Regions from separate parts of the Paenibacillus residui genome, predicted to be linked through region 2. Evidence: riboswitches for the same ligand, from Rfam matches in the RefSeq annotation. Region 2 holds a riboswitch; the other holds the start of a gene.
What was found. Region 2 has a riboswitch for S-adenosylmethionine ahead of ACFQ03_RS07310 (methionine ABC transporter ATP-binding protein). Riboswitches for the same ligand answer to the same signal wherever they lie in the genome.
Positions count from the first base shown of each region.

Region 1: linked by a shared signal. The riboswitch ahead of metA (homoserine O-acetyltransferase MetA) and the one ahead of ACFQ03_RS07310 (methionine ABC transporter ATP-binding protein) in region 2 are both predicted to bind S-adenosylmethionine.

Region 1 covers NZ_JBHTIU010000107.1:50,163-55,458, forward strand. The annotation lists gene ACFQ03_RS24995 (MDR/zinc-dependent alcohol dehydrogenase-like family protein) at 1-926, shown strand, start outside; gene ACFQ03_RS25000 (HRDC domain-containing protein) at 1,075-2,058, shown strand; SAM riboswitch class I at 2,306-2,422, shown strand; gene metA (homoserine O-acetyltransferase MetA) at 2,559-3,488, shown strand; gene ACFQ03_RS25010 (aminotransferase class I/II-fold pyridoxal phosphate-dependent enzyme) at 3,741-4,919, shown strand; gene ACFQ03_RS25015 (trans-sulfuration enzyme family protein) at 4,916-5,296, shown strand, end outside.
Region 2 covers NZ_JBHTIU010000027.1:40,208-45,503, forward strand. The annotation lists gene ACFQ03_RS07300 (MetQ/NlpA family ABC transporter substrate-binding protein) at 281-1,147, opposite strand; gene ACFQ03_RS07305 (methionine ABC transporter permease) at 1,184-1,843, opposite strand; gene ACFQ03_RS07310 (methionine ABC transporter ATP-binding protein) at 1,830-2,846, opposite strand; SAM riboswitch class I at 2,920-3,040, opposite strand; gene ACFQ03_RS07315 (MBL fold metallo-hydrolase) at 3,288-4,151, opposite strand; gene ACFQ03_RS07320 (MarR family winged helix-turn-helix transcriptional regulator) at 4,183-4,662, opposite strand; gene ACFQ03_RS07325 (MMPL family transporter) at 4,777-5,296, opposite strand, start outside.

The DNA of each region.
Region 1 (5,296 bases), on a different contig from region 2:
CGTTCGACGGGGCCCCCAGCTTCTGGGGAGACGATACTCAGCCGGCTTATATTAAAGCTCCGATGATTCCGGGGCATGAGTTTATCGCCCGGGTCGTGGCCAAAGGCGATAAGGTGAAAAATTTCGAAGTCGGCGACCGGATCATATCGGAGCAAATTGTTCCTTGCTGGGATTGCCGTTTCTGCAACCGCGGACAGTACTGGATGTGTGAAAAGCACGATCTGTACGGCTTCCAGAACAACGTTAACGGCGGAATGGCCGAATATATGAAATTTACCAAGGAAGCTCTAAATTACAAGGTCCCTGAGGAGCTGCCGATTGAGCAGGCGATTCTGATCGAGCCCTATGCTTGTTCCCTGCATGCGGTACAGAGGGCGCAAATCCAGCTGGGGGATTTCGTAGTGCTGGCCGGAGCCGGAACGTTGGGTTTGGGTATGGTCGGTGCAGCGAAGAAGGCGGGAGCGCAAACGCTGGTCGTCCTGGATATGATGGATGAGCGGTTGGAACTGGCCAAAAAATTCGGCGCCGATCTCGTAATGAACCCTGCCAAGATGGATGTCGTATCGGAAATCAAGAAAATGACCGACGGCTACGGATGCGATATTTATATCGAAGCTACGGGCCATCCCAAGTCGGTTGAGCAAGGGCTGTCCATGATCAGAAAGCTGGGACGGTTCGTTGAATTCAGCGTGTTCAAGGATCCTGTGACGGTCGATTGGAGCATCATCAGCGACCGTAAGGAGCTGGATGTTCTCGGCTCCCATCTGGGCCCGTACTGCTACCCGCTGGTCATTGAGGGGATCCGGAACGGCGATTTTCCGACCGAAGGGGTAGTCACCCACAAGCTTCCTCTGGAAGATTATCTCCGCGGCTTCGAAATGATGAAGAGCGGCAAGGATTCCTTGAAAATTATTCTGGTTCCTTAAAGCAGGGATTGCAATCTATTAAAAATATAGTATAATATGGATAAATAGCATAAAATTTGGACGGCAGAGGAAGCACCTCTCTTATTGAATGATAAGAGGGGTGCTTTTTTTGTTTGTCCGCAATTCCAAACAAGGGAGGAAATAGGGAATGAATCTGATTTTTTGCAACACTTTGGAGAAGGTGACCGAGGAGAATCGGGTGCGGACAGCCCTCGTATCCATCTATGAGGAGCATGGCGAATGGTCTGTGTTCTGGAATGAGCAGGCAGAGGGGAAAGCCGTAAGGGATGTCTGGTATGAAGGGATGATGTGGGACGAAGCGCTTCAAGGATTCCGTGAAGGATTGGATGGCAAGTTTAAGGAGGGCTTCGTGCCCCTGATCCGGGGAACCGATCTGGGCCGGCGAATGGCGCCGAGAGGCGGCTTCACCCAGATGCTGCATTATTACAGCGAAGCCAACCTGCAGTCGGAGTTGTTTAACACTTTGCGGCAGTGGAGAAGAGAACAGGCCGCGAAGGAGGGGAAGTCGGCGTTCATTATTGCCACCAACCGGATTCTGCAGATGCTGAGCGTCTTTGTTCCGCATAATCTGGACGAACTGAGGCAAATTCCGGGCTTCGGGGAGCAGAGGCTGGCGAGCTACGGACAGCCTTTGCTGGAGCTGCTGCAGCAAGTGCCGCAAAGCACCCCGTTTCCATTGGATTGGGTTAAGGAGAAGGTGGATCCGGAATTATTTGAACAATGGCTGGAGGAGCAGTACCGCAAGAAGGAAACCGCGGGAGAGAAGAAGCGGGAGACGAAACGGGCGCTGCTGGAGGCCATGGAGAAAGGAGTTACGCTGGATCAGATCGCTAGCGAACTGGCGATGGAGCGTCGCGAGCTAATTCTTCTGCTGGAGGAATTGGACCGTGACGGATACGATGTCGGGCCATTCATCGAGATGGAGCTGCAAGCTGTAGCGAAGACGGAACAGAAACAGGCGGAGAAGCTGTTCCGGGATATCGGGCATCGCTATTTGAAGCCGGTCGTGCAGCAATTGTACTCCGAGGACGAATTGAAGCAGAGGGATGTTAGCCAGATCTATGATTGGCTCCGGCTGTACCGTCTCAAATACCGCAGACATGCGGGATAAAGAAACCGCAGGGAAGAAGGAGCTTATACAGCAGTAAGCGGATGCGGAATCGGCAATTAGGCTAAAGGTAGGTTAAAATCGCATTATGCAGTCGATGCCCGGGGTATGAAAGGGAAGGAAACGAACGGGATTTCCGGGGCGGCAGATATAGAAATAGAGGATCGGCTGCCGTTAAGACGCCTCTTGACGGGGGAGTTATTTTGAGCTAGAGTAGATATCAAATGTGCTGAATAATGAATATTTTAAACTCTTATCAAGAGCAGGTGGAGGGACTGGCCCGATGATACCCGGCAACCGACATTCCTATGGACAGGAATGCACGGTGCTAATTCTTGCAGAAGCTTTCGCTTCTGAGAGATGAGAGAGGACAACCTCGCGTTGGTTAAGCCGCCTTTCTCATAAGAGAAGGGCGGCTTTTTAAACGTTGGAGAGCCCCTCTCGCAGTAGCACGTTCGTGTTACCGTTAGCTTTGATCTAATTACGACCAAGGAGGGTTCCCAATGCCGATCAAAATCCCTGATCATTTGCCCGCCAAAGAAATTTTAAGCCAGGAAAACATCTTTGTCATGGGAGAGCAGCAAGCTTTCCACCAAGACATTCGTCCCTTAAAAATTGCGATTCTAAATCTGATGCCGACCAAGGAAACGACGGAGACCCAGATTTTGCGGCTGCTTGCCAATACGCCCCTGCAGGTGGAATTTGTGCTTCTGCATCCGAAATCACATACCTCCAAGAACACATCATTGGAGCATCTGGAAATGTTTTACAAAACATTCGACGACATCAAGCACGAGCAGCTGGACGGAATGATTATTACCGGGGCTCCTGTAGAGCAGTTGGAGTTTGAAGAAGTCAATTATTGGGAAGAGCTGCGTCAAATTATGGATTGGACGAAAGAAAACGTAACGTCGACCTTGCATATCTGTTGGGCTTCCCAAGCCGGCTTGTATCATCATTACGGTATTCCCAAATATAAGCTCGACCGTAAAGTTTTCGGTGTTTTTCCGCACAGGGTTTGTAAACCTAACGTGAAGCTTCTGAGGGGATTCGACGAGGTATTCTATGTCCCCCAATCGAGACATACGGAAGTGAGCCTCGAAGACATTGAACGGGTGGAGGAGCTTGAAATTCTTTCCGTATCCGATGAAGCGGGAATGTATATAACGGCAACGAAAGACGGCAGACAGATATTCGTGACGGGCCATTCGGAATACGACCAGAACACGTTGAAATGGGAGTATGACCGGGATATCCAAAGAGGTATGGACATGGAAATTCCGAAAAATTATTACCCGAATGACGACCCTACCAAGCCTCCGATGGTCACATGGAGAGCCCATGCGAATTTGTTGTTTTCCAATTGGTTGAATTACTATGTTTATCAGGAAACTCCATACGATTGGAAGACGACGAAATTACTGAAGAAGTGAGCCTCTTCTACTGCTCCGGCAGATACAAGTTTCGATCCTGCAATTACAGATGCCACAATCCTGCAGCACAGTCATGAGGATGAAGCAGCGTCAGGCGGACTTGCGTTCCGCCTGTTCTCATGTTCAGGGGCGTAAGAAGGCAGCGATAACGGCCCGCCCATGAAGTACAGTCGATCATCTTCGCAACATTATTACTGGGATTTTTTTACATCAATATCGATGAAATGAATTTAAGCGGAAGGGGATCTTGCTATGAAGATAGAAAGTCGTTTGGCTCAAATAGGTTCGATCTCGGAGCCGGTTACGGGGGCCGTCAGCTTCCCGATTTATAATGCTACAGCCTTCCGGCACCCAAGGCTGGGGGAAAGCACCGGGTTCGATTATTCCCGGACCAAGAATCCGACCCGCACCGTGCTGGAGGAGGCGATCGCCGATCTCGAATCCGGGGATGCCGGCTTTGCTTTCAGCTCCGGTATGGCGGCGCTCCAGACCATTTTTGCGTTGTTTGGACAAGGGGATCATCTGCTTGTGTCGCTGGACTTGTATGGGGGAACCTACAGGCTGATCGAGCAAGTGCTGAACCGGTTTGGCATCACGGCCTCGTACGTCGATACCAATCGGATGGACGAGCTGGAGAAATATCGGACTCCGAAGACGAAAGCGGTATTGATCGAAACGCCGACCAATCCGTTGATGATGATTACGGATCTGCGGGGAGTATCGGAATGGGCGAAACGGAACGGGCTGCTCGTGATCGTCGACAATACTTTGCTGACCCCCTTTTTCCAAAGACCGCTGGAGCTGGGGGCCGATATAGTCATCCACAGCGCCACCAAGTACTTGGGCGGGCATAATGATGTGCTGGCCGGATTGGTCGTAACCAAAGGGAAGGAATTGAGCGAGAAAATCGGCTTCCTGCAAAATTCGATCGGCGCCGTCCTCGGCCCGAACGATTCCTGGCTGCTGATGAGGGGGATGAAGACGCTCGCGCTGCGGATGGAGAGACATCAATTCAATGCTCTGCGAATCGCACAGTTTCTGAGCGAGCATCCTTTGGTCGATGAAGTATATTATCCCGGCCTCGAGAGCCATCCCGATTATGAATTGCAGAACAAACAATCGTCGGGAAACACAGGGATTCTCTCCTTTAAGGTGAAGAAAGCCCGGTATATCGATCCCATCCTGCGTTCGATCCGGTTAATCGCATTCGCCGAAAGCTTGGGCGGAGTCGAGTCGCTGATGACCTTCCCCGCAGTTCAGACCCACGGGGATATTCCGGAGGAGATCCGCAACCGGGTTGGCGTGGACGACCGTTTGCTGAGATTTTCTGTCGGAATCGAGCATATCGATGATCTTATTGCGGACTTGACCCGGGCATTTGAAGCGGCGGCCGCAGAGGAGCAATCCGGAGAAGGAGAGAGGCATTCATGAATAAAGATCGTTTAACGGATAAGCAGAAGACCGCGGAGCCTGAATTTGCTACCCGATTGATTCATTTCGGCTCAGAGCTTTGCAAACAGACCGGTGCGGCCAGCATCCCGATCTATCAGGCATCGACATTCCATCATTTCGATATCCACAACCCTCCCGAGTTCGATTACTCCCGGTCGGGCAATCCGACACGGCAGGTTCTGGAGGAATATATAGCTGCTTTGGAAGGAGGCTGCAGGGGTTTTGCCTTTTCTTCCGGAATGGCCGCCATATCCGCGGCATTTTTCATGCTGTCGGCAGGCGATCATGTTATTTGCACAGAAGACGTATACGGGGGAACCTATCGGCTGCTGACTACGATATTGAACCGCATGAAC
Region 2 (5,296 bases):
TGTAAAGAACTTAAAGATTCCTATGTGGTAAAAAAGCACCCGCCGGGTGCGTTACTATCAATGACAGTGAATATTAGCGCAGAAAATGAAAAAACCATCAAATATACAAATCAAGCGAGAAGAGTTACGCTCCGGTTCATTTGCTGCGTTGCAGCCGTGCGTGTCATTCTCACCTGGTTTAAATACCCATTCCAAGGAAGAATTATTCTCGTATATAAAAACGAAAACTGCCTGCAAATACAGACAGTTTCCAATTGCTTTATTTCTATTCATTCGAGACTTAGAAAGCCGGAATGATCGATCCTTCGTATTTTTCCTCGATAAATGCTTTGACCTCCGGCGATTGCAGAGCTTTCACCAGCTTCTGAACGGCTTCGGAATCTTTATTGTCTTCCCTTGCGGCAATGATGTTAGGAAACGGGGAATCCTTATCTTCCATGAAGAGAGCATCCTTGGTCGGAACAAGCTTCGCTTCCAAAGCGTAATTCGTATTAATCAGCGCCAAATCCACTTCATCCAATACACGAGGGAGCATGGCGGCTTCAAGTTCATTAATTTTCAGCCCCTTGGGGTTCTCCACGATATCCTTGGCGGTTGCTGCGATGCCTACCCCATCCTTCAGCTTGATCAAGCCGTTTTCCTCGAGAAGCACAAGAGCGCGTCCTCCATTGGAAGGGTCGTTAGGAATGGCGACCGTGGCCCCATCCTGCAATTCGTCAATGGACTTAATCTTGTGAGAGTAGGCGCCGAACGGCTCCACATGAATGCTTCCTACACTCACCAGCTTCGTTCCTTTATCTTTATTGAACTGCTCCATATAGGGAAGGTGTTGGAAAAAGTTTACATCCAATTGTTTCTCATCTACCTGTACGTTCGCTTGAACGTAATCGGTAAACTCTTTAATTTCCAGAATGACGCCTTCTTCTTTCAACTTATCCTGAACCAGCTTCAGAAGCTCGGCATGCGGCACGGCAGATGCTCCCACCTTCAAGGTAACCTCCTTGGCGGCAGGCTCGGAGCCTTGGGAGCCGGATGGCGAAGCAGAAGGAGAAGACGACGGCGTAGGAGCCGCGTTCTTCTGTCCGCAGCCCGCAAAGGCGACTAAAGCGATAATAAGAAGAAATGCAAGTACTACCTGTTTTTTCATTAGGTTTCTCCCCTTTTCTTTAATTTATCTATTGCATTATTTGCGGATGAATCGGAGAACGAGACGATCCCCGACCATCTGCAAAACTTGCACCAAAATAATTAATATAAGTACGGTGGCGATCATGACTTCCGTCTGGAAGCGCTGATATCCATATCGGATGGCAAGATCCCCCAGCCCCCCACCGCCGATCATGCCCGACATGGCGGTATAAGATACCAGCGTGACGGTGGTGATGGTGATCCCTGCAATCAGGCCCGGGAGCGACTCCGGCAGCAGCACCCGCAAGACGATCTGGGCGCGTCCCGCCCCCATGGATTGGGCAGCTTCTATAACGCCGCGGTCCACTTCCCGCAGAGCGGTCTCTACGAGGCGGGCGAAGAACGGAGCGGCCGCAATGACAAGCGGAGGTATCGTTCCCTTGACACCCATAGAGGTCCCGACCATCAGCTTCGTTAACGGAATAAGTGCAACCATCAGGACAACAAATGGCACGGAACGCAGCACGTTAACGATGAAGGAAGTGATCAGATTGACAGCCCGGTTCTGCAGCAAATTTCCCTTGGTTGTCAAATAGAGCAGAATACCCATCGGCAAGCCGATGATAAACGTGAACAGAGTGGATAGACCCAGCATGATCAGCGTCTGCTTCGTCTCCCGGGCAATTTCGGCCCAATCGATACTAGCCCAATCCATGCTCGTACACCTCCACATCCAGCCCGCGTTCTATAAGCAAGCTTACGGTATCATCCGCGGCCTGCCGAGGCCCCTCAATCTTAACAACCAATTGCCCGTACGGGGTACTTTTCATCCGGGAAATCGTTCCCTGCAGGATCGAGAACGTTACGCCCGTTTCCTGCACCACGCGGGACAAAATTGGCTCGTAAGTAGATTCGCCAAGAAAATTGATCTTTAAAATCGTGGAGTCCGGAGAGAGCTTCTCGTCCCGGAAATCGATGCTATCCGCTACTTGCTCAATGAACTGTTTGGTCACTTCATGCCGAGGCTTCAGGAAGACCTCTGCCACAGGGCCCTGTTCGATGATCCGGCCCTGATGGATGACCGCCACCCGGTCGCAGATCGAACGGATAACATGCATCTCATGGGTAATCAAGACAATCGTGATCCTTAGCTTGCGATTGATATCCAGCAGCAGACTGAGGATCGAATTCGTCGTCTGCGGGTCCAGGGCGGAAGTTGCCTCATCGCAAAGCAGAACATGCGGGTTAGTGGCCAGAGCCCGGGCGATGCCGACTCTCTGCTTCTGTCCTCCGGACAATTGGGCCGGATATTTCCTGCTCTGCTCCGTCAGGCCGACCAGCTCCAACAGCTCCCGCACGCGTTGGTTCACTTCCGCCTTCGGCGTCTTGATCAGCTTAAGCGGGAAAGCGACATTCTCCTCTACGGTTGCCGAGGACAGGAGATTGAAATGCTGGAATATCATTCCGATCCGCCTCCGCTGCTCCTGCAGCTGCTTCGTGGAAAGTGCCGTAAGCTCCACTCCGTCGACGACAACGGAGCCGGCTGTCGGACGCTCCAGCAAATTTATACTTCTGAGAAGGGTGCTCTTCCCGGCACCGGAATGCCCGATGATTCCGAAAATTTCCCCTTGCTCAATGCTCAAATCGATGTCATGCAAAGCGTACGTCGTATGGGAACCGCTTTGGTATTGTTTTTGCACATGGCGCAATTCAATCATGGATTCACCTCAATATAAGAAAAAGCCCTCATGCAGAGCAAAAAGGGCTTTCCGATCTAATCGAAACCGTCCTTTCTCATCTGCCAGAATCATTCGATTCTGAAGGAATTGGCACCATTGTCACCGCACGCTGCTCGCGCACGATCGGTTGCCGGGCTTCATAGGGCCTGTCCCTCCGCCTCTCTGGATAAGAAAATGCCGTATTCAGTTTTGTTGTTCCTGAGAAATACAAGCCTCAGTATACCCCATCCCGGTTTCGTTCGTCAATCCTCTTTCCTAAATCGCCATGATTCATCCATACGCAGTAAAACGTGGTAAATTTTGCTTCACATCACAACAAAAGAACAACTAATCCATACTAAGTTGATTGGTTATATATGTTTTTACAAAAATAGCATATATTTGAGGCCAATGCAATACTTAAACCCTTTTTAGTTTCAATTATTTTGCAGTCCAGCCGTTAACAAAGCAGTGAATCGCTTCAAGCTCGATTTCCCCGGGCTCTTTCCCCACCCGACGGGTATATTCTTGGAGGATTCGATGAAGCTCCCCTTCCGCTTCCACCGTAATAGAACACAGCAGCTTTAACAAACCGCTATATTCCAGGTACTCGTTGCGGGATAAGGGCATTTCATGCGACAGCACATAACAATCGGCGTCATACCGATCCAGCTTTTCCAATAGATCAAGAACAGCCTGGACCGTATATTTTCCGCCAAGATCGGGGTACATACAGTCTCCCAAGAACAGAACTCCTCCTGCCCGGCCTTCCTCCGCCACATAAATAACGGTGGAATCCGATGAGTGGTCTCCCCCTACGTGTTCAACGGTACAGCGGACGCCGCCCAGATCGATGTCCAGCTTATCGGTGAAGGTTTGATCCGGCAGCCGGATAAGGATATCGCGGTTGTGGGCGAATTCCTTCTTAATCATGTCCGCACAGAAGAGAAATTCACTTCCTTCCCGCACCCTCTCATCCAGAGCTTCGTCCGTCCATGAAAGCTTCGCCATATTCTCCAGTGCCTGCTTCGTCTGCAGATGGGCAATGACCGGCAGATTAAGCCGATCCGCACCGAAAACATGATCCCAATGGCAATGGGTTAGCACAACCGCGTGAAGCTTCGTGATTTGCCGTTCCGCCAGCGCCTCCAAAAGAAGCGAGGCATGCGACGCAGAATTTCCCGCATCCATAATCAATGTCCGCTCCCGGCCGCAAATTGCGGCGAGAACAGGCCGGTCGGTTTCCTCCTCAGGCGGCATAAAATAGACGGCATCCGTCAGACGCTCGAGCTTCTTTTCCTTCATTAGAATAGTTCCCCTCTCTTAGACTTAATCGCTAGCTATCCGCTTCATTGCCGGATTGCGCCGTTCCCGCGTCCTCTCTGGACGCAACTACCAGACGCTGCAGAACGTCAAGCACCTGCCGGAGATCCTCGAGCGGGACCTTGGAATAAAACCGGCGCACGAGCCATTCGTCAATCGATTGAAGCAGCGCGGCATATTCCTCTCCACGCTCCCCCAGCCGGATGAACGACTCCCTTCGGTTGTCGGGATTCGTCCGGCGCGTAATCATCCGCCCTTCCTCCAGCTTCGGCAGCACCTGACTGACCGCGCTTTTGGAAATTTGAAAATGTGCGGCAATCTGGTTCGCCGTAACCGGCTGATTGCGGATAATATAATACATGAACAGCTCCTGCTGCGGTGTCAGGTGATAGCTCTTCAGACGCTCCGCTTGCTTCGTATTCTGCCAAACCAAGGACTGAAACTGTTCGAAGGACTGATTAATTTGATCCATTACTTTCAAATACTCGTCCACCCTGTCACCTCCCAGAGGTTTATGCAGTTTAGTTTATTAAACTTAACTATATAAGTCAACCATTTATACCTGCCCAATTACGAATTCTTATTCAAATATACACGAAAATTATCGTTAGGGAGCCCACCAGTTCCATCGGCCGAGCAGCTTCATCAAAGACGGGACGAGCATCATGCGAACAATAGTGGCATCGATTAGGATGGCCGCAGCGATTCCTATGCCAAGCTGCTTAACCCCCGCTACCCCTCCCCAAGCGAAAGGAGCGGTCACTGCGATCATTATCGCCGCCGCAGAGGAAATTATTTTACTGGTGATTGTCAATCCTTCCAGTACGGAGCGTTCATTGTCTTTAGTCCGGAGATAGATTTCATAAATTCTCGACAGCAGAAACACCCCGTAATCCATGCTGATACCGAACGTCAGGCCGAAAATAAACACCGGTATCATGATGGCGATGCTGGTCGGCTCCAACCCGAACCTGCCGTCTTGGAATATCCATACAAGAATGCCGAAGGAAGCTCCGAGGCTTAACAGATTCATCAGAATCGTTTTGAGCGGTATCCACAAGGAGCGGAAAGCGAGAAACAGAACAAGGAAGTTGGACCCGAATACAAATAAGAAAACATATTTAAGC